Congzhengia minquanensis: one gene and its partner. The protein of the gene in region 2 interacts with the protein of the main gene of each other region in a pairwise test. Links are inferred from orthologs where the notes say so. Each region holds a gene or a part of one and is shown on either strand. Other genes may lie near its edges.

Region 1 (11,465 bases), on a different replicon or contig from region 2:
GATCTGGTACGGTGTCCCGCCCGGAAAAGGTGCGCGTGCGTGCCATAGACAGAAATAACAAGGAATTTACCATTGAGGGCGAGGGGTTATTGGCAATTGCCCTGTGCCACGAAATTGACCACTTGAACGGCACCCTGTATGTTGATAAAATGATTGCGGAAGTGGAAAACTAAGCTTTTTACGGAGGGATAAAAATGAAAATTGTGTTTATGGGAACGCCGGAATTTGCGGTGGCCCCTCTTAAGGCTTTGTGTGAAGACGGACACGAAATTTCTCTTGTCGTTACCCAGCCCGACAAGCCGAAGGGCCGCGGCCAAAAAATGCTTCCGCCGGAAGTTAAGGTGTTTGCTGAAAGCCGTAATATTTCTGTGTATCAGCCCAAAAGCATGAAAACTGACGAAGCGTTTGAACGTTTAAGCGCAGAAAAAGCCGACCTTTTTGTAGTTGTGGCGTATGGAAAAATTCTGCCCCAGCGGATTTTAGACATTCCAAAGCATGGAAGCATCAATATTCACGCTTCCCTGCTGCCGAAATACCGGGGCGCTGCGCCCATTCAGTGGAGCATTATCAACGGGGAAACGAAAACTGGTATTACAACCATGCAGATGGACGATGGCATTGACACCGGCGATATGCTGGTGGTGAAGCCTGTGGACATTGCATTTAACGATACGGGCGAGACCCTGCATGATAAGTTGGCTAAAGCCGGTGCAGACGCCATTCGGGAAACCATTTGCCAATTAGAAAACGGCACCCTTGATCGTAAAAAGCAAAATGACGCCCTCTCCTGCTATGCGCCAATGATATCAAAAGATACCGGCGTTTTAGATTTTAACAAAGACGCTCTATCGCTATATAACCTTGTACGCGGACTGAATTCTTATCCATATGCCAGCACGTTTTATAACGGGCATCGGTTTAAGGTTATTCGTGCATTGCCCATTCACGAAAACAGCAGCGGCGCCAACGGCGAAATTTTAAGTGTAACCAAAGACGGCATTTTGGTAAAGTGTGAAAGCGGTGCACTGCTCATCTGCGAGGTGCAGTTTGAAGGCAAAAAGAAAATGCCCGTGTCGGAATATATTAAGGGCAACAAAATTGAAACAGGCATAATTTTAGGAGGCTGAGAAATTGGGCTCAAAACCGGTGAAAACCAACGCAATGCGAATGTTAGACAGAGCAAAAATTCCATTTGAAGCAATTGAATATGAGGTGGACGAAGCCGACCTTTCCGGCGTACACATAGCCGACTCTGTGGGTCTGCCCTATGACATGGTGTTTAAAACGCTGGTAGCAAAAGGCGACAAAACCGGCCCGGTGGTATTTTGTATTCCTGTTCACAAGGAAATTGATTTAAAAAAGGCAGCCCAGACCACAAATAATAAACGGGTGGAACTTTTGGCTGTGAAAGAGCTATTGCCTTTGACGGGATATATCCGCGGCGGCTGCTCCCCCATTGGAATGAAGAAACAGTTCCCTACGTTTTTTGACCAGTCGGCAGAGGGGTTCGAAAAAATTACCATCAGCGCAGGCACAAAGGGATGCCAGCTTTTGGTAAACCGCCATGAGCTTACAGAATTTGTCGGAGCAAAGCTTTGCGATTTGTGCAAATAAAAAGCCTTACCCTTTTGGGCAAGGCTTTTTTCACTTTACAACAATTTTTCTTTCACAGCTTTGTCCAGTGCGTCAATTTTCGTGTTTCCCTCAGCCATTGTTTTGCAAGGAACGGAATAATAAAACTTAATCTTTGGCTCTGTTCCCGACGGACGGATAACGAAAAATCCGCCGCCTGCAAGTTCAAAATAAAGAACATTTGACGGTTCAAACCCAATGGACTCTTTTTTGCCTGTTGCAAAATCTAACCGAAAATCCTCGTTATAGTTTCTAAATGCCACAATTTCCGTTTCGCCAATCTTCTTAAACGGATCTGCAGCTACTTTTTCCATCAGCGCGGCCATTTTCTGCATGCCGTCTAAGCCTTCCATTACCACTGAAACCGTCCGCTCCACACAGCAGCCATACTTTTTGTAAATATTTTGAATTGCGTCGGCAAGGGTCTGTCCTTTCCGCTTCAAAACTGCAACCAGTTCACACACCAAAAGAGTTGCGGCAACCGCATCTTTGTCCCTGGCATAGGTTCCCGGCAGACAGCCGTAGCTTTCCTCAAAGCCAAAATAATAGTTCCCATCGTTCATTTCGTCGTGCTTTTTAATCACTTCTGCAATAAACTTAAATCCTGTATAAACATCAAACATGCGAACGCCATAATTTTCTGCAATTTTTTTGGTTAAGTCTGTTGTTACAATGGTTTTTACTATATAATCCTTAGAGGTAAGCTGGTTTTTTTCCGCAGCAGAGGACAGAATATACTCCGTCAGCAAAAGCCCCATCTGATTTCCCGTCATCACTTCATAGCTGCCGTTTGCATCTTTCACCAAAACACCGATTCTGTCTGCGTCCGGGTCTGTTCCGCAAATAACGTCTGCTCCCACTTTTTCTGCCAGCTTGATGGCAAATTGAAATCCTTCCTTCTCCTCCGGGTTGGGGGATTTCACGGTGGAAAATTCCGGGTCTGGCTGTGCCTGTTCTTCCACAACATACACGTTTTTATAGCCAGCCTTATCCAGCGCCTCGGTAACGGGAACCAAGCCCGTGCCGTGGAACGGCGTGTAAACAATTTTTATTTCTTTTGCCGTGTCGTTTTCCACATCGGGATTTTTGCGGCAGGAGAGCACGCGGCCTACAAACTTTTCCCGGATTTCGTCGCCAATCATTGTAATCAAACCGGCTTCTTTCGCGCTTTTTTCGTCCATTGCTTTTACATCCTGAAAGATGTCCATGCGGTTCATATATCCAATCACTTTGTTGGAGTCGGCAACATTGAGCTGTGCGCCGTCTTCACCATAAACCTTATAACCGTTATAGTTGGCTGGATTGTGGGAGGCCGTAATCATAATGCCCGCAAAACAGTTCAGCTCCCGCACCGCAAAAGACAACACGGGCGTTGGATGGAGCCTGTCGAACACATAGGCGCGAATGCCGCTGGCCGCTAAAACACATGCGCTTTCCATTGCAAATTCCGGAGAAAAGTGGCGGCTGTCATATGAAATTGCCACGCCGCGCTTCTTTGCGCTTTCTCCGTTGTCACAAATGTAGTTTGCCAATCCTTGAGTTGCTTTTCTTACGGTATATTTGTTCATTCTGCTGGAACCGGCGCCCAAAATTCCGCGCAGCCCGCCGGTGCCAAACTCTAAATCTTTGAAAAAGCGTTCCTGAATTTCACCGTCATTTGCCTTTAAAGCTTCAAGCTCTTGTTTTGTCTGAGCGTCAACCACATCGCTCGTCTGCCAATATTCATATTTTTCTTTATAATCCATGTAAATGTCTCCTCAAACCTTTTTTTCGCTGTCGCTATTGATTTAGTATATGCAGAATTATTCTTCTCCATACCAGGTGTCGCCGGTGTTACCGTCGCCCTCGGTGGAATTGTCGTCTGGCGTTTCCTCCTCATTGGGAATATTCGTGCCGGGCGAAACATTGTTTTGGTTGTTCTCATTTAATTCCTCGCCTGGTTCCGGTGTTGAAGAAGATGACGAAGACGGCTTGCTGGACTTTTTGGAACTGGATGTCTTTTTGTCGTCATCATCGTCACCTAACGAGCTTCCGTAAGACGAATGGGACGAGCAATATTTCATCGGCTGCGTTCCCTCTTTAAAATAGTCAACCCTGGTGGTGCTGCAGGATTTTGATGCCACGCGTCCGCTAATTTGGCAAATGGTACGCTTCACAAGCCCATCGGGCTCCGGAATGGTTTTAATCGTTTTCCCATCGTGAATGGGCTGCATCACACTTTTCCAAATTTTCGGACATACATTGCTGCCGCTCATTGCTTTTGGAATTTCATAGCCCATCCACACGCCGGCGACATAGTTGGGCGTAAAGCCCATGAACCAACGGTCTTTGTTAGAGTTTGTAGTTCCCGTTTTACCGCCGGCATAAATATTTCCTAACGATGCGCTGGTTCCTGTACCGTTCTTAATTACGCCAGTGAGCATATTCTGCATGATAAATGCCGTCTGCTCACTCATTGCGCGTTTATTTTCTACTTTATTTTCCAGCACAATTTTTCCGTTTGCATCAATTACCTTTGTATAGGTCACCGGCTTGTTATACTGCCCGCCGTTTACAAATGTGGCATAGCCGGCCGTCATTTCCTTAACAGTTACGCCGTCGGTTAAACCGCCCAGCGACATAGACAATGATTTATCCGTAACCAGTTTTCCGTTTCTGGTTTCGCCAGCTACCATTGTGGTAAAGCCCAGGTTCTTTGTCATAAAGTCGAAAGATTTGTCAACTGTAAGTTCCTGCATTACCTTAACCGCAGGAATGTTTTGAGATAGCTCCAAATGTCTGCGCGCTGTTAGCCTACCTTTATAGCCGCCCCCAGAGTTTTTAGGCTCCCAGTCGCCAATTTTAATTTTTGCGTCGTTAATAATGGTTGCCGGAGTGATGATGTTATATTCAATCGCTGGTGCATACACCGCCAAGGGCTTAATTGCCGAACCCGGCTGCCGTTTTGCCTGTGTTGCCATGTTAAAGCCGCGGCTAACGGTCTTTTTGCCGATTCCGCCCGCCATGCCTTTAATCTGGCCCGTATACGGATCCATCACCACCATGGCCGACTGGGGCTTGTTGCCCGAGCTGCCCGGAAAATTGGCGGTATTTTGATAAACGTTGTCAATTGCCTTTTGCACGTCTGGATTCATGGTGGAATAAATTTTAAACCCGCCGGTATAGAGTCGATTAGTCGCCTCGCCTTCAGTCAGGTTTTCTTTTTCCATCAGGTCGCGGACAACATCGGTGATAATTGCATCAACAAAATAGCTCTGAACCTTTACATCTTCTTTATCCTTTTTAACCTCGCCAATTTTCACGTTTAAGTTTCTGCCCTTTGCCTCGTCGCATTCCTGCTGGGAAATATAGCCAAGCTTGGCCATTTTGGTTAAAATAACCTCCTGGCGCTCTTTGTTTTTTTCGTAGTTTGTAGCCGGGTTATAAGTTGTTGGCGCCTTTACCACGCCTGCCAGCGATGCACACTGTTCCAGCGTTAAATCCTTCACGTCCTTGCTGAAATAATAGTTTGCCGCAGTTTGAACGCCGTGGCATCCCGCGCCGAAATAAATGGTGTTCATATACATTTCAATAATCTGGTCCTTGCTCATCTTCTTTTCCAGATTAATTGCCCGAACAATTTCCTGAATTTTTCTTGTAGGTGATACGTCATTTTCACCAGTGATATTTTTAATCAGCTGCTGGGTAATGGTAGAACCGCCATAGGAATTTTTATTTCCCGTTATCCATTGTAGAAATGCGCCAAACGTACGCTTTAAGTCAACACCTTTGTGATCGCGGAACCGCTCGTCTTCAATAGCAATAAAAGCGTTGGTTAAGTTTTCGGGAATATTTTCAATGTCTACCCAAACGCGGTTTTCGTTTCGGTGAATGCGGTCCATCTCCACCGGCTGGTTGGTTTCCTCATCAATATAATAAATAATTGATGTAAAATCTAAGTTATATTCCTCGGCAATTAAGTCCATGCTGTTGTCGATAAAACCCACAACCGCACCTGCAATCACAGAAGCCGCAAGGGCCGCAATTACGAGGATAACAATTAAAACCCGTGCTAAAATTCTCAATCCCTTGCTCTTTTTCTTTCTTTTTTTATTTTTATCCTGAGCAGGACTTGTCCCTTTTTTGTATGTATTTTTTGCCAAATAGCTCACCCCTTAATTTGGTAGTAAATCTTAAACTATACCAAATTTATTGTATCCCAAACATATTACAAAACTATTACGTGTGCGTTACTTTGGTGTAAAATAACACTAAATGCTCCAAAAAACGGTTATTTTAGGCGAATAAAGGGTGGCAAAAAGCCAAATACTATGAGTAAAAGATGATGGATAGGAGATGAAAAGAATGGAGAAAGGAACACAAGGCACAAGAAAAAGACATTTTTTAAATTTGGTGCTTACAGCGGTTTTAATTTTTGCCGCTATGTATCTTTGCGCCATAACTGGCTACCGTTTTGTCAGAAACAGCAATGCTGCGGAGAATCCGGTTGAAAGCCGGGAGCCGGAAATAAACGAAACCATAGCTCCCCAGGAGGAGGACCCTCTCAAATTGCCTGAGGACCTTGCCTCTGCCTCACTGCCCAAGGAGGATGTGCGCGTCCCGTCCGACCCCAACGACTATCTGGTAATATCAGAAAACGGCGTTGTGAAACTTTATAACATTACCGAAAGCGGCGACCAAATTTATTCAAAAGACTTAGACATTGCCCCCGACGCGCTGTTGGCTGAGGACAAGGCCCAGCTGGAGGAAGGTATTATTTTAGAATCGGAGGAGGAGCTTGCCGCCCTGCTTGAGGACTACACCTCTTAGGCCAAATCCTTAATTAACAGCGCCCGGATATAACCTTTGTCCTTTGTTGTAGAATCAATATAAAAGCCGCGGTTGTAATAAAACCGCACCAGCGACGTGGCTTTCGACGCGGTGTGCAGCATAACGCGCTTTACCTTTAGCTCTGCAAGCTCCATGTCCAACGAGTTCATCATGGATTTTCCTATCCCCAAATTCTGAAACTCTGTGTTCACGCCGAAGCGGGAGAGATATGCGGTTTCTTTGTCTATCAGCTCAATCCGCATGCTCCCCACCACCTGGTTGTTAATATAGGCCACATAAACAATTTTGGTGTCGATGTCTTTTATCACCTGCTCCCGCGTTTCATGCAGCGCGGGAGTGTCTTTTATGTCTGCAAGCTTAATATATTTTTCAAATGCTTCCTGCGTAATTTTAACAATGCTGTCAACGTCTTCAAGCGTTGCCCGCCGAACCTCAAACATTTTGCTTTCTCCTTTGCATCACTTATTGCTTTCCTAAAAGCCGCACCATAACGGCTTTCTGTGCGTGCAGGCGGTTTTCCGCTTCGTCAAACACCACCGACTGCGGCCCGTCAATCACGTCTTCCGTTACCTCATAGCCCCGGTATGCCGGCAGGCAGTGCAGGAATATAGCGTGTTTGTCCGCTTGGGAAAACAGCTCTTTGTTAATTTGATAGTTTGAAAATACTTTAATTTTTTCTTCTTTTTCTTCCTCCTGGCCCATGCTGACCCAAGTGTCGGCATAAACCACGTCTGCGCCTTTTATCGCTTCCTGCGGGTCGCATGTTAACGTAAGCTTCGCGCCGGTGGCCTTTGCGTCTTCCAGGGCGTTTTTCACCACCTGTGCATCACACGTGTATTCAGGCGGTGTTGCAACGGAAATATCCATCCCCACCTTTGCGCCGCCGTAAAGCAGCGAGTGCGCCATGTTGTTGCCATCACCGATATAGGCAAGCTTTAAGCCCTTTAGCTGCCCCTCCTTGTGCTCACGGATTGTCTGAAAATCGGCCAAAATCTGGCAGGGGTGCACTAGGTCGGTTAGTCCGTTAATCACAGGTATAGAGCCGAACCTTGCCAAATCCTCTACGTCAGACTGTTTAAAGGTACGAATCATAATGCCGTCTAAAAACCGCGAAAGCACGTTTGCTGTATCGTAAACCGACTCGCCCCGGCCGAGCTGAATGTCGTTTGCGCTTAAAAACAGCGCATAGCCGCCGAGCTGATACATTCCCACCTCAAACGAAACCCTTGTGCGGGTAGAGGATTTTGAAAAAATCATGCCCAGTGTTTTGCCTTTCAGCAAATGGTGCTCAATTCCGTGCTTTTGTTCATATTTCAATTTGTCCGCCAAATTCAGCGTGTCTAAAATTTCTTCTGTGCTCCAGTCGTGCAGCGTCAATAAATGTTTCATTGCTGTCATCTCCCATTATAAAATTTCTTTCAATATCTTCATAAACTGATCTACATCATTTTTTGTCACAATCAACGGCGGTAAAATTCTTAAGGTGGTTGCCGTTGCGCCGGTTAAGTAATGCCTTTCAAACAGCCTGTGCTTCATGTCCCCCGCAATTGGCTCGGTAAATTCTATGCCAATCATCAATCCTTTGCCCCTGATTTCTTTAATGCAGGGCACATTTTCTGCAAGGGCCTTTAATTGCTCCACAAAATATTCGCCTACAATGCGGCTGTTTTCAACCAAATTTTCTTTTTCAAAAATATCAAACACGGAAAGTGCCGCCGCGCAAGCCAACGGATTTCCTCCGAAAGTGGAGCCGTGGTCGCCGGGGGCAAAAGCGCTGGCTGCAAAATCTTTCGCGCATACCGCCCCAATGGGAACACCGCCGCCCAGGGCTTTTGCCAAGGTGAAAATGTCTGGTTCTATGCCATAATGCTCATAGGCAAACAGCTTGCCGGTTCTGCCCATACCTGTCTGCACTTCGTCACAAATAAAAAGAATATCCTTTTCTTTGCAAATTTCATATACAGATTTTACATAATCCAAATCCAGCGGGTGCACACCGCTTTCCCCCTGAATCATTTCCAGCATTACCGCGCAGGTTTTGTCGCTGACGGCGGCTTCAAACGCCGTTAAATCGTTTGCCGGAACATATAAAAACCCCGGCGTAAGGGGGTGATATGGCGCGCTGAACTTTTCCTGCCCTGTGGCGGCCACGGTTGCCAGCGTCCGTCCATGAAACGAATTTTTTAATGTAATAATTTCATATTTTTGTGAATTGCCTTTTTTATAGTGATAAATTTTGGCAAGCTTAATTGCACCTTCGTTTGCCTCGGCGCCGGAATTCGCAAAAAACACCTTGTCCGCTGCGCTCAAGGACACAATTTTTTCTGCTAAAAGCGCCTGTTGCTTCATATAATAATAGTTAGAAACATGAAGCAAATTTTGCGCCTGCTCACAAATGGCCTTTACAAAGGCTGGGTGGCTGTGCCCCACCGCGTTTACCGCGATTCCCGCGAGAAAGTCGGTGTACACTTCCCCGCTGTCACTGTATAAATGAATTCCCTCTCCTTTTGAAAACGAAACCGGAATCCGTTCCCCAAAGGTGTTCATATAATTTTGTTTATCTAAATTCGCAATGTCACTGGTTGTCATGGCGTGTTCCTCCAAATCAATTTGATCACTTTTATAATTATACAATAATTTGAATAAATATGCAATAGTAATTTTATTTTTTTACAGGTACAAATGAAAAATCTGTGTTTTTGATAAAAAATATGGCAAAAAAAATTAAATTTCGGTTAAATTCGTAAAAAATTATTGCAAATTTATTAAAAATTTAGTATGATATAAGAGAAAAAGTGTTAATGAAATCTATTAAAGGAGCGATTTAATATGTTGAGCGAAGTTTTCCAGCCTGTTTTAGACCAAATGCGCGGAGTGACGCATAAGTCCATGGGCGTTGTCAACAGCACCTCCGTTCTTGTTTCCTATGTGGGCGAACCCGTAGGCGACGATGAAGCATTTTCCATGATATCCTCTGTTCAGGGCAACGGCCGCCCGTTTATCTCAAACGGCTATTCCTGTGTCGCAATCGGCACCCGGAACATAATGGAGTTTGTCGTTTATGTGAAAGGGACGGATCCGGAAGAACAAAAGCTGTGTGCCCTGCTTGCCATCAGCATTTCCAATTTGCAAATTCACTGCGCTGACAGGTATGATAAAACCAGTTATTTAAAAAGCGTACTGCAGGGCAACGTGCTGCCCGGCGATATTTACCTGCGTTCCGGCGAACTGCAAATTGACGCAGACGTTTCCCGTCTGGTGTTTATCGTTCAAATTCCCGGCAACGAAACCGGCGTTGTTCAGCTTATGCAGAACATGTTCCCGGAACAGGATTTCATTATTAACATCGACAACAAAAACATTGTTTTAATTAAAGCGCTCTCCCCGGGCTATGCCTCCGATTTTGCGGAGAAAACTGCAAAAAGCATTGTGGAAATGATTAACTCTGAGCTGATGCTGAAAGTGTTTGTAGGCATCGGCACGCCTGTGGACTCCATTAACGAAATTGCCCGCTCCTATTCTGAAGCGCGCCTGGCAATTGAAATCGGCCGGGTGTTTGAAGGGGAAAAATATATTTTAAGCTACGACGAGCTGGGCATTGGCCGATTAATTTATCAGCTTCCCAGCAAGCTCTGCGAGCTGTTTTTAGACGAAATCTTTAAAAAGGACGGTTTAGAGGTGTTAGACGACGAAACCCTTCAAACCATTGACAAGTTCTTTGAAAACAACTTAAACGTCAGCGAAACCTCCCGTCAGCTGTTTGTGCACAGGAACACCTTGGTTTACCGTCTTGACAAAATCGAGCGGTTAACAGGGCTGGACTTAAGAAAATTTGACGACGCGGTGGTATTTAAGGTTGCGGTGCTTGTCAGCAAATACTTAACCTCGAACCCATCGAAATTTTAAAAAATAAATTTTCCGCGCCTTATATGCCCACATATAAGGCGCGCTTAAATGTATTCTTTGTGGGCAGAAAGGCTTGGATGTTCCATTGATTTTATTAAGCAACGTATCCAAGATTTACCCTAACGGCTCAACGGCCTTAGACGACATCAGCTTTTTCATTGAACGGGGCGAATTCGTCTTTATCGTGGGGCCCAGCGGTTCGGGAAAATCGACTCTGATCAAACTGTTAATGCACGAGGAGGTGGCGACCTCCGGCCAGGTAATTATAAATAACGACGATGTGGCTCTGCTCAAGCGCCGCGAAATTCCTTACCTGCGCCGGTCTATGGGCGTAGTGTTTCAGGATTTCCGTCTGCTGCCCAAAAAGACTGTGTTTGAAAACGTGGCCTTTGCCATGGACATTATCGGCGCCAGCAGAAAAGAAATTAGAAAACAAGTGCCCAACGTACTGAGCCTGGTGGGACTTTCCCACAAGGCTAAATCATATCCGGACGAGCTTTCTGGCGGCGAGCAGCAAAGGGTTGCTCTGGCCCGGGCGCTGGTAAACAACCCGGCGTTTTTAATTGCGGACGAGCCTACGGGTAACTTAAACCCCAAGGCGGCAATGGAAATTATGGAACTGTTAGACGATATTAACAAGCGCGGAACAACCGTTATTATGGCAACCCACGCGAAAGAAATTGTTGACAGAATGAAAAAGCGCGTGATTGCAATTGAAGACGGAAAAATTGCACGCGATGAAACAAGAGGTGGTTACGGCAATGAGGATTAGAGGATTTCGATACTTTTTAACAGAAGCGTTTAAAAATATTTTTTCCAACGGCTGGATGACCATTGCCTCAATTTTCACCGTTATGGCCAGTCTTTTGGTTCTGGGCGTGTTTTTAATTTTGTCCATTAACCTGAACAGCATTGTGGGCGACTTAGAGGGCAGCTATGAAATTATTGTCGTTATGGACGAAAAAACCACTGAAGAGGGCATTTCTGCCATTGGAAAACAAATTTTAAAGGTAGAAAACGTGGCCGACGCCACCTTAGACCGCAACTCCGACCGGTTAGAGGACTTAAAAAAAGAGTTTGGCGAAAACGCCTCGCTT
Region 2 (11,455 bases):
GCCTGGGAAGAAAACGCCATAACCGGAAGCTTCATTTCCATATAGGCATTGAATTCTGCATCGGTCATGCACACTAAGGTATCGTCTCCCAATCGCTCCGGCGTGGTTTCTGCCAGGGAATAGTTTATCTGGCTCACACAGATGCGCGCCTTGCTGTGCTGCTTTGCATATTCATTTGCCTCTTTTATTCTGTCCGTTCTCCAGTTCGACACGCCGCACACCTTTGCCAACCCTGTTTTCACAAGTTCGTCTAAGGTGTCTACAATTTCGCCCACGGGCATTTCGCGGCAGTCCCGGTGAAGCAGATACACATCGGTGTAATCTGTGCCCAGCGCCGCCAGGCTGGCCTTTATGTCAGAAAAGATATTTTCCCTGTCCAGCCGGGGCTTATGCATATCCCCTGCCGGTGGATGCCCTCCCTTTGTTGTGAGAACAATTTTATCGCGGTTTTTCCGGGTTTTAAACCATCTGCCAATGGCCTCCTCGGTCTGACCGCCGCTGTAAACCCTTGCCGTGTCAACACTGCTTCCGCCGGCCTCGGTGTACATGTCGAGAAACATTAAATATTTATCCATATTCTCCTCGTCGCCATAAGTGTTCGGGCCGAACGTCAGCCTCTGCATGGCGACCTCATTGATTCCGTTAAAAAGCTTTATCATGTAACCCACTTCCTTTCCTGTTTATTATATCAAAGGGAGATTTTGGTGTCAATAAAATTGAAAAGCTTAGCCTCTTTTTTGCGAAAAACATTGATTTTTATAACAAAAAAATATATAATTGAAGAATGAATGAATTGATGGAGGAATGGAATTGAAAAAGCTCATTGCAATATTCCTGTTTGTTTTGATTATGCTGTCTTTTCCTGCAGGCGTATTTTCTGAAAACGAACAGCCGTGGGAAGCGGAATATACAAGAATTATCAGCCAAATTCCGACCAAAAGCCAAACAAAATATATTTTGGCCGACTTAGATTATGACGGCACGCCGGAGCTCATAGCCGGAGATAAAGCAATTGTTTCGGCCTATACGTTTCAAAACAATTCCGTGATAAAAATCACAGATAACAAAGATATTCCGATTCAATATTTTGAAAACCTGAAAACAGCACAGAACAGCCTGACAAACCTGACGGAGTTTATGGGCCAGATTGCAGACGGTTCGGACATTGTAACCTATAAAATGAGCTTTTCAGATGGGCTGCCCCACGTGGAGGTTGTGGCGATTGAGCACAGCGACCGCACCGGCACCTTTAAAGGCAGCGGTGAAACTCCCCAAAGCGTGCCGGACTGCACCAGCCTGGTGGCCGAATATCTGGCTGGATTTACATTAAAACCTTTTACGCTCTGTGTATTATCAGCCAAGGAAATTGACGCCGCCGGGTCTAAAATTGAAGCCATCGAAAGCTTTTTGAAGCGGTATCGTTTTTTAAGTGCCCTTTCCGACGACACGTCGGACTTTTCAAAACAGCAGCGGGAAGCAATAAAAAAAGCAGTTGGAGACGGCCTGTTTGCAAGCTTTGACAAAATTTCGCGGCTGAGCGGCACAGACGTGTTTGTTCAGTTTTATGTAAACGACGCCGCGCAGGCATCTTTTGTCTTTCCCTATGCAAAACAATATGCTGTGGTAACCAACGCTGACAGCACCTCCGGTGGACCGGGCGCCGCCGTGATTTACGGCCACGAGAGCGAGCTTGACATTTCGTATCTTTCTGGTCTGAAAACCCAGGAAAACGAGGCCTCAAACGTTTATATTGATTATACGAAAACCATGTCGTTCCGCGGAATTGACGATTATGTTAACTATTTATCTGCAGTTTTGTCCTCCTCCGGAAAAAACGCCAACGAAAACGGGAAAAAGGCCATTTCAGAATATATGGAGCATGCGGTAAACAGAAGCTCGCGGACGGAAATCAGAGCAAAAAACAACACGGTGACAGTAAATGACTATGGGGTATCGTTTATTGCGGAAAACGCGGCGGACTGTATGGAGCGGCTGTTAAAGCTGTGCGATTCCCAGGGGTTTTCCCAAATCAGGAAAGCACGCACCATTCCGGAGCTGGTTTGCGCTGATATTGACCTGTCACAGCCTGTCAGAATTGAATATGAAAAGGGCGTTGCCCAAAAGCTTGCCGGCGTATCTGGAATTCGGCTGATGCTCAGCGACAACCTGGGCATTTACATCACCGCGTCTGACCTGGCAAATTTAGAAGCCTCTTTTGATTTGTTCTGCATTGAATTTAAGAAAAACGGCGATGTTTTTTCTGTTGTGTTTACAGACAAAAACAACCAGACCATTGACTATATTAACGCGCCTGTGTGGTTTATCGTTCCTGCTCAAAGCGAATATTCCACCGTTATGGCCAGCTTTAAAGGCGGCACGGACAACTGGGGCGGGCAGTTCGACCCCAAGAACAAAACCATTGAATTTTCAACCAACTATTCCGGCGACTATGACATTGTGGAAAACGACATCACCATGAATGACATTGGCGGCGTGCCCTCCGGCACAAAGGAGGCCATTCGCTTTATGGTATCGAAAGGGATTTTTACTCTGGACAAGCACAACAATTTTAAACCGGAGGCTACCCTAAGCCGCTATGATTTTACGGCCGCTTTGGTAAAGATGTTTTATGCTACCAACGTGGATGCAAAGTCGGCGTTTTCCGATGTGCCGGAAAACAGCGAATTTTACCGCTATGTTGCCTCCGCTGAGGAACAAAACATTGCGGCGGGCTATGCGGACGGAACATTCCGCGGCAGCGAGCCGGTCTCTAAAGAACAGGTGGTTACCTTTTGCGGCAGAACGCTGACAGAAAAAAAAGGATATGCATATCCTGAAAACGACGATGCATATTTAAATTTTACCGACGCAGACCAAATTTCCCAGTGGGCGCGGCCGGACATTGCCGTTGCAGCCCAGTGCGGCCTGGTGAACAATGTGGGGGCCTTTTCTCCCTCCGGCGCGGTTACGCGGGCAGAGGGAGCGGAAATTCTTTATAAAACGTTTATGCTGCTTTACGATGTTTCACCTGTTACCACTGTGTCGTCCCTGCAATCCGGTGCGGACAGCGCTGTTTCGAACGCGCAGGAAACCTTTGACTTTGAATTTCGGGCGGCGCTTTGCATTTTAATTACCATTGTGCTGTTGTTCCTCTCTTATGTTCTTGTGAAAATCAGCAAGCGGAAAAAGGCGAAAAAGAAATAAAAAATGACAAAACGGCTGCTGTGCGAATGCACAGCAGCCGTTTTATATTCTACAGATTTTTATTTATCTTTTGGGTTTACAATGTCACGCCAGTCTAAATCGCCGCGCTCTAATCCCCGCACCAAAACCTCGGCCGTGGCAACATTGGTGGCTAACGGCACATTGTGCACGTCGCAAAGCCTTAATAGGGCCGAAACGTCTGGCTCGTGAGGCTGTGCCGTTAAAGGGTCGCGGAAAAACAGCACCAAATCGATTTCATTATAGGCAATTCTTGCTCCAATCTGCTGGTCGCCGCCCTGGGGGCCCGACAAAAATCTGTGAACGGAAAGGCCCGTTGCGTCTGACACCAACCCGCCGGTTGTTCCTGTGGCACACAGCATGTGCTTGGCAAGAATTCCTTTATATGCAATGCAGAACTGCACCATCAATTCCTTTTTCTTATCATGCGCGATCAACGCAATATTCATTCCATACCCTCCTGTCTGCAATTTTTAAATAAATGAATCATTTCGTGGTTATTTTACCATAAAGCAAAAATATTTGCTTGCAAGGACATTCTTGCAAAGCCGTCAATATGCACTTCTGCGCTTAGCGCAAATCGGCGGAGCCGAAGTCTTGCATAGCAAGGATTATCTGTGCATATTATACCATAGATAAGGTATGAAGTCCACAGCAAATTTCGTTTTTTTTGTATATTTCATATAAAGTTCACAATTATTTAACTTCTTTTTTATGTATATTGTTCAATTTTTATAGCATTTCCGGCAATATAGGCAATTTCCGGTACATTAGAAAACAACCGCTTAATTGCACTTTGCTTCACTTTAACCGACAAATCGCAGATTAAAAGCCGCTCGGGCATAAGCTTCATTGCAACCACAGCGGCGTCTTTTCTGCCGCCGGCACCGGCATGCACGCTGCCATATAAAGAGCCTAAAATAAACACATTTCCGCCGGCAATCACCTTCGCACCAGCCTCCACATCACCGATGACAACCAAGTTGTTGTCATATTCCACCGTTTCGCCGGCTTTCACCGTCTTTCTGCAAAACTTTGTAATGCCTTCATCCGTACCCAATTCGTCTAAGGGAGAATGCTTTTTGGGAATCATTTTCGGTTCTGTTTCAATGAACGTAACATCTGTTTCGCACAGGGCCTCGCGCACCGCGGGCTGAAGCAGATAAACCTCAGCTTCGGTAAGGGAGTTGCTGGTTAGAAAGACCTCCAGCGCAATGTCTTTAAAAAACTCTTTCGAGGCAGAAAGCTTTTCTATCAGCTCTGCGCGGCCTGTTTCAAAATCTGTATCGTCTACCGAAACGGAAATTCCTTTCGGGCTTCCTTTTAAAATAATCATTTGCAGCATGTCCTTTCTGTTTCACGTTAAAAATTTATGTTACGGAAGAAGCGTATATGGTTTTTCTTCTGTTGGTTTTTTATCGTCAGTTTTCGGTTTTTCAAAGTAGCTTTCCAATACTTCCCGGGCGACCCTTGCCGCCTTGGTTCCCGAATCGCCGTTTTCCAGCACCACACTGACGGCAATCTGGGGATTTTCCGCAGGGGCATAGCCGACAAACAGGCCGTTTGTGCCGCCGGGTACCTGGGCCGATCCTGTTTTGCCCGCAACAGACACGGGAAGGCCTGCAAACACGGAATAGGCCGTTCCCCCCGGTTCCGTTACCTTTAGCATTCCGTCCTTCACTGCGGTCAGCGCCTCTTTCGACGCACCTGCCATCTGGTTAATTTGGGGCTGCGCCGATTTTAAAATGGTTTCATCTGTTTCTGATTTCACAGCCTTTAAAAGCTTTGTTTTATAGTTTGTTCCCCCGTTGGCCAACGTGGCTGTGTAGTTTGCCAATGCTAAGGGAGAAAACAAGTTGTCCGACTGACCGATAGCGGCCTGAAGCACGTCCCCCGGATACCATTTCCCGCCGTTTTGCTCCCTGTTTTCCGGCGTTGCGATTTTTCCCTTTGCCTCTTCGCCGGAAAGCTCAACGCCGGTGAGACTGCCTAACCCAAACTTTTCAGCCGTTTCGGCAATTTTTTCAATTCCTGTGCGTCTTCCAACCTCATAGAAGAAATAGTTGCAGGACACGCCAATGGCCTCAGAAACGTTGATTGTGCCATGAGTTATGCCCTTTGTTCTGAAAATATTGCACTTAAATGTGCGGTCAAGATATTTATATTCGCCCTTGGTTTCCATTATTTCGTCCGGTTTCAGCACGCCGCTGTCGATTGCTGCAATGGTGGTGATGGGCTTAAACGTTGAGCCCGGCTCATAAAGCCCGGAGAGAGCGCGGTTAAACATAGGCTTTGATGGATCCTCCGCCATTTCATTATATTTTTCGCTGAATTCTGTAATATCATAGGTGGGATAAGACGCGGTGGCTAAAATTTCGCCGGAGTTTACGTCTACCGCCACCACCGACCCGCCGTTTTTTGAAGAAGCGGAGGATTTTGTCTCTTCCACCGTTTTCTTAAGTGTTTGTTCTGCGGCCAGCTGCAAATCCAAATCCAACGTTAAAATTACGGTATTTCCCGGTATGGGGTCTACCGATTCGATAAAGTTCGTCGACTCACCGTCAATTTTCCGCTCAATGCTGCTCACGCCGTCTGTGCCGCGCAGATATTGTTCAAAGGCCTTTTCAGCGCCCTGTTTTCCGATATAATCATTCCTGCCGTAGCCGCTGTTTTTCAGCTGGTCATACTCCGTACTGCTGATTTTGCCCACCCTGCCTAAAATGTGGGTGGCGGTTTGGGGGTAGAGATATTCCCGCACAGGCCGCTCATGCACGGCAACGCTGGGAAACAGGTCGGCGTGCTCTTTAATTTTTGTCACTGTTTCCATGTCGGCGTCTTCTAAAATGGTATAGGGCGCAGACACGGAAAACCCGTTTTTCTCCATTCCAAACCTTACGCCTGCAATTAGCCGTTTTTCTTTGTTTGAATAATTTTCGTCAATTTTATATTTTTCGCACAGCGCGTTCATTACGTCCGCTGCCGTGCTGTTTTCATCAAATCCATTTTCCGTTTTAAACTTTTTTTCCTGCTCGGCCTTATTTTTTTCTTCCTTGGGATATTGAAACCGGAAAGGAGAATCAAAAGAAATGGGCAGACTATCTTCATATTCCGCCGTGCTGCCCTTTTCTGTGAGAATTTTCAGCACATTTAAGATAGATGCATGTCGTTCCTGGGTTGTTTCGTTTACTTTTTCCAGCACAACAAAATATCCGGTGCGGTTGGTCACAAAGGGCCTGCCGTAACGGTCAGTAATCTCACCCCGCGGGGCAATTACCGGCACGGATAGAGACAGTCTTGCGTCCGACACGCTGCGATATTGCTTCCCACTTTTTAATTGCAGGGAAAACAATCTTGTAAAAATCATCACAAAAAACACCGCGGCAAAGACATACAGCACAAAATAGCGCCTGCGCGTGCTTTTTTTTAAGTTTCTATTCACGGCAAACACTCCTCCTCGAATCTTTGCTTACCGAGCATTTACACACAAACGGATATAGAATCGGTGTAACAATGCAATTATACAGCGCCTCGGGAATGATTTTATGGGTAAATGCAAAGCCAATCCGCGTTTCCCCCCACAAAAGAAAGTTCAGCCCAAATGTCGCCGCGCCATAGACAACAGACGCTGCAAGAACCCCCGCCGTTAACACCTTTAAGGACTTGTTGTAAAGACAGTCATGCAATGTAACGCACCCCAGCGATATGTATAGGTACAAAAGTGCGTCAAGCCCCTGAGGCCTTCCATTCAGCATATCCAGCAAAAATCCGCAGGCCGCGCTGAGCACAACGGCTGGCAGACCTCCTTTTTTTATACTGTAACACATGCAAAACACAAAAACAAGTCCCGGAACTACATGAAACACCGCGGCGGCATGGACAATGGTGGTTTGAACGACGATTAAAAACAAAACGAAAACGACGGCGAGCAGATATTGCACCGCGCTGCCCATAAAATCTGTTTTCGGTTGAAACCTGTTTAAAACCCTCATTTTTTGTGCCTCTCCCTGCTTTACTGTTTCGATTTAATTACCATTACCTCACGGATCCGCTCAAAATCCACTTCTGTATCTACAACCGCATAGTTGGTGTTTTTGGCGCTGTCCGTTAAAATTTCGCTGACGGTTCCAATTAATAACCCTTTCGGATAAACGCCCCCAATGCCTGAGGTTTCTATGGAGTCGCCGGCAACCAGCCCGGCGCTGTCGGCAATGAACGAAAGCTTTAGCTTGCCTTTGTCCTTTAGGCCCAAATCCCCTTCTGCAATGGCAATGTCCTGCGTTCTTGTCACTAAGGCGCCCACAGAGCTTTCCGGCTCGATAATGGAAGTAATTTCCGCCCAGTTGTCGCCCACCTCTGTCACCTTGCCCACCAGCGCCCGGCGCAGCACCGCCACGTCGTCTTTTTGAATGCCGCTGCTTGTGCCCTTATCCACCTTAAAGGTACCAAACCAGTTTCCTGCGTCTTTGGCAATGACCTCACAGCCCACCATATCATATTCCGTGCTGGTTTCCTTAAAATTCAAAAGTTCCCGCAGCCGCTCGTTTTCCTGTTTTAACGACTCAATCGACCGGGTTTCCTGTTTTAACACATCTATTTCTGTTTTTAACCGTTCGTTTTCTTCCCTGTAGGTATAAACATTTGAAAGCGCTTCAAAAAAACCGCCGACGCTTCTGCCCGCTTTGGAGAACACGCTTTGCACCGGGCTGAAAATAAACTGCGCGGCGCTGCTTAGCGGATTGGCCCTCCCCGCGCTGGTCAGCGAATAGGACACGCCCATAAATACGAATATCAGCGCCGTCAGAACCAAAACAACAATCAACCGTTTTTTTTCACGCTTTTTCATTCCTTCTGTCATCCCCTTTATTTGCGGCCGAACAGCCCCCTTTTTTGTTTGCGGGCGCCGTTTTGACTTCTGTCAGCAAGAACAGATAAGGCCATTCCCGCCCCAACGGCCACACAGTCTTCTGCATTTTCTGACACGGTAACATCAATGCCCGTCTTTTCCTGAATCAGCAAATCCAGGCCGGGCAGCTTTGCGCCGCCGCCCGTCAGCACAATGCCGCGGCTGACAATGTCTGCGGCAAGCTCCGGCGGCGTATTTTCCAGCGTGTCCCGCACCGCGCCGATCACCTTGCTGATGGTCCCCGCAATGGCACCCCGCACCTCGGACGAGGTAATGGTGAGGAGCCTCGGCAGGCCGGAAGCCAAATCGCGCCCCATTACGGATATGCTCTTTTCCTCACAGGAGGGATGGGCAGTTCCGATGCTGATTTTAATATCTTCCGCCGTCCGCTCCCCAATCATAAGATTATATATATTTTTTACATACTCTGCAATATCTGCATCCATTTTGTCGCCTGCATAGCGGATGGAGGTGCTGGCCACAATTCCTCCGAACGACACCACCGCCACCTCGCAGGTGCCGCCGCCAATGTCCACCACCATGCTGCCGGTGGCCTCGCTCACGGGAAGCTCCGCCCCCAGTGCCGCCGCCATTGGTTCTTCAATCACATAGGCGTTTTTGCCGCCGGAGCGCATTACCGCCTCTAACACCGCCCGGCGCTCAACCTCCGTCACGCCAAAAGGCACGCAGATGGTGACATGGGGGCGCATTACGCCGCCGGGGCAGGAGCGTTCGATAAATGCTTTTAACATGGCCTGCGTCACATCAAAATCTGCAATTACGCCGCCTTTCATGGGACGGATAACCATCACCTCATCCGGCGTTCTGCCAATCATGTTTTTGGCTTCCCTGCCAACGGCCAAAACCCTGCCGCTTTCGCTTTCTACCGCCACAACCGACGGCTCTTTCAGCACAATTCCCTTCCCCTTGCAGTAAACCAGCGTATTTGCTGTTCCCAGATCCACACCAATATATTTTGTCAACGAAAATTCCTCCCTCATAATTTATGTAAGGTTTTGCTGCTGAGGGATTTCAATTTGTATTAAGCCATACAGTCTATGTCAAACTCCGCTTTTAAAACCTGGGCCAGTTTGCAAACAGGCAGCCCCACTACGTTAAAATAGTCGCCGTCTAATTTGTCCACAAACAGAGCGCCCCTGCCCTGAATGCCATAGGCGCCGGCCTTGTCCATTGGTTCGCCTGTTTTCACATAGGCGTCGATTTGTTCTTTTGTTAACGCAATAAAATGCACCTTTGTCTCCACATAAAAGGACTCGCTTTTGGCGTTTTTTGTGTTCATAACCGTAACGCCGGTTAAAACGCTGTGCCATTTCCCCGCCAGGGCGGATAAAATAGCCTTTGCATCTTCTTCATCGCTTGGTTTTGTTAAAATGGTTCCTTCTGACACCACAATGGTGTCCGCCCCGATGATAACAGCCTCTTTGCCCTCACTTTTCACAATTGAGGCAACAGAAGACGCTTTTAACAAAGAGAGCTGTTCCACAACAAAAAAGGGCGGCAGCCCTTCCTCTATGGTTTCGTCCGCGCAGCTTGTCCGCACGGAAAAGGTAAGTCCCATTGCGCCTAACAGCTCTTTTCTTCTGGGCGACCCCGACGCAAGTATTATTTCCATATATTGTTGTCTCCATTCTTGCTTTTAAAATTCTTTTCCATGCAGAGGGGTATAATTCGGTTTGCCGCATATCCGGTGAGGCTTCCGGCAACAGCCGAAACCAGTAAAAGCGCCGGAAAATAGCGGAACACCCCAAGGCTTTCCAGCACGGCGGCGCAAACGGCAAGCTGTCCCAAATTAAAAAACGCAGCGCCAATGATGGATAGTCCGATTTCGGAAACTTTGTCCCTTAACATCATTTTTGCCGCTGCCATGGACAAAACAGACAAAACCGTTCCTGCACAGCCGTAAAAAAAGGCAAAAAATCCGCTGTATAACACAGAGGACAAAAAGCACCGTAGAACGCCAAAGGCAAGCGCCGGCTTTGCACCCATCAGGCAAAACACCACCATGGTAACAATGTTTGCCAGGCCGATTTTGCCGCCAGGCACTACCAAAAACGCAGGAATCAGGTTTTCAAAATATCCCAAAACCAACGCCAAGGCGCAGAACAGGGCAAAAACCGCCGTTCTTTTAGTATGCAACGCCGTCCACCTCCCCGCTTCCTTCGATTTTCACAATCAGCCTGTGGGGCAGGCAGACAATCATTTCTCCGGATTTTTGGATTTCGCCGATACACTGTCTGTCTTTGCAGTCCGAATCTATTACCCTTGCACCCTTTTTAGAAACTTCTATTTTATTATAGCCGAATTCCGTTTGAATTTCAAGTGTTTTAGGCTGGCTTAAAGCGTCTTGCTGATACCGGGCATATTCTTTCCCGCCAAGTTCAATTACAATGGTTTCACGGCCTGTTTTCGCAAAAATTACATTTGAAAACAGCAGAAGAAAAACCGCCGATAAAAGCACGCTCCAAAAAATAAGTTTGTCCGTTTTCGTCATGGCTTATTCAACTCCGCGGTAAAAATGTCCCCTTGTGATTTTATCAAACACACTCCGGGGCGCTTTTCCCATTAACCCCGCCTGATACGCTGAAAGCACTTTTTTTACCTCGTCCCCGGTTTCCGTCGTGAACACCAGCCGAATTGCCCCGGCGTTCAGCGAGACAATATCGTCTAATTTGTCCGCCATGTAAAGAGGCACGCTGTTTAACATCACGTTGCGGCACCCCTCGCACAAAACCGGAAACCGCTCGCCCTTTCTGTCGCACAGCTCAAAAAATCCTTCTCCCTTTGTGCACCGGTATGCACTTTTGATGACGCAGTTTTCCAGAAGCATAACCGAAAGCCTGCCATATGCTATGACCTCTGCCGGCACTGCGCAATGATCTGTGATTTGCTTCATTTCCTTCAGGTTCAGCTCCGGCGATAGCGTTACCCGTTTCATTCCGATGGAAGATAATATTTTCATTGTTTCGCTGTTTGTTACGTTTAGCCGTTCCCCGCCGCACATAATTTTTTCTTTGGCGGCCTCTATCTGGCCAATGTTCTGCACCATAACCCGGGCCGCACTTTCTAAATGCAGTGTTTCGCCCTCTTTGGTCAGGGGCGGAAGCACGCAGACGTCTTTCTCGGTTCCAAACCGGCGAAACAAGTCATAAGACAGATATTTTGCTTTAATTCCGCAGGAGGCGGCTGCCTCCATCTGCTCTTTTGTGCGCACCTGAACACAAACTTTTGGCGGCCTTGTCTCTCGCTTGGCTATTTGTCCGATTGCTGTTATTTTGTTCACGTTCCGCCGGTAAGATGCGCAGATTTGTT

Evidence for each region.
Region 1: the proteins of H8698_RS10465 (region 2) and H8698_RS08930 interact in binary tests that used the Escherichia coli proteins (3 or more experiments, as listed by UniProt). The link is inferred for Congzhengia minquanensis from one-to-one orthologs.

What each region holds. Positions count from the first base shown.
Region 1 is NZ_JACRSU010000003.1:225,849-237,313, reverse strand. The notes cover bases 3,105-6,114. They hold H8698_RS08930 (transglycosylase domain-containing protein), read right to left. Parts: upstream 5,775-6,114; coding sequence 3,435-5,774; downstream 3,105-3,434. Other genes in these bases: H8698_RS08925 (BofC C-terminal domain-containing protein), read left to right, coding at 5,977-6,114; H8698_RS08935 (phospho-sugar mutase), read right to left, coding at 3,105-3,377. Also shown: def (peptide deformylase), read left to right, coding at 1-173; fmt (methionyl-tRNA formyltransferase), read left to right, coding at 195-1,127; ybaK (Cys-tRNA(Pro) deacylase), read left to right, coding at 1,132-1,614; more of H8698_RS08935, read right to left, coding at 1,650-3,104; more of H8698_RS08925, read left to right, coding at 6,115-6,441; H8698_RS08920 (GNAT family N-acetyltransferase), read right to left, coding at 6,438-6,902; argF (ornithine carbamoyltransferase), read right to left, coding at 6,925-7,851; H8698_RS08910 (aspartate aminotransferase family protein), read right to left, coding at 7,867-9,051; H8698_RS08905 (PucR family transcriptional regulator), read left to right, coding at 9,292-10,368; cell division ATP-binding protein FtsE, read left to right, coding at 10,454-11,140; permease-like cell division protein FtsX, read left to right, coding at 11,130-11,465. UniProt on the Escherichia coli protein: Cell wall formation. Synthesis of cross-linked peptidoglycan from the lipid intermediates.
Region 2 is NZ_JACRSU010000004.1:46,340-57,794, reverse strand. The notes cover bases 4,130-7,129. They hold H8698_RS10465 (penicillin-binding transpeptidase domain-containing protein), read right to left. Parts: upstream 6,662-7,129; coding sequence 4,598-6,661; downstream 4,130-4,597. Other genes in these bases: mreD (rod shape-determining protein MreD), read right to left, coding at 6,654-7,129; H8698_RS10470 (septum site-determining protein MinC), read right to left, coding at 4,130-4,558. Outside these bases: H8698_RS10485 (aldo/keto reductase), read right to left, coding at 1-659; H8698_RS10480 (S-layer homology domain-containing protein), read left to right, coding at 811-3,204; mgsA (methylglyoxal synthase), read right to left, coding at 3,264-3,671; more of H8698_RS10470, read right to left, coding at 3,935-4,129; more of mreD, read right to left, coding at 7,130-7,211; rod shape-determining protein MreC, read right to left, coding at 7,232-8,065; mreB (rod shape-determining protein), read right to left, coding at 8,083-9,126; H8698_RS10445 (Maf family protein), read right to left, coding at 9,168-9,758; H8698_RS10440 (Gx transporter family protein), read right to left, coding at 9,749-10,282; H8698_RS10435 (NusG domain II-containing protein), read right to left, coding at 10,272-10,637; H8698_RS10430 (U32 family peptidase), read right to left, coding at 10,641-11,455. UniProt on the Escherichia coli protein: Catalyzes cross-linking of the peptidoglycan cell wall. Responsible for the determination of the rod shape of the cell. Is probably required for lateral peptidoglycan synthesis and maintenance of the correct diameter during lateral and centripetal growth.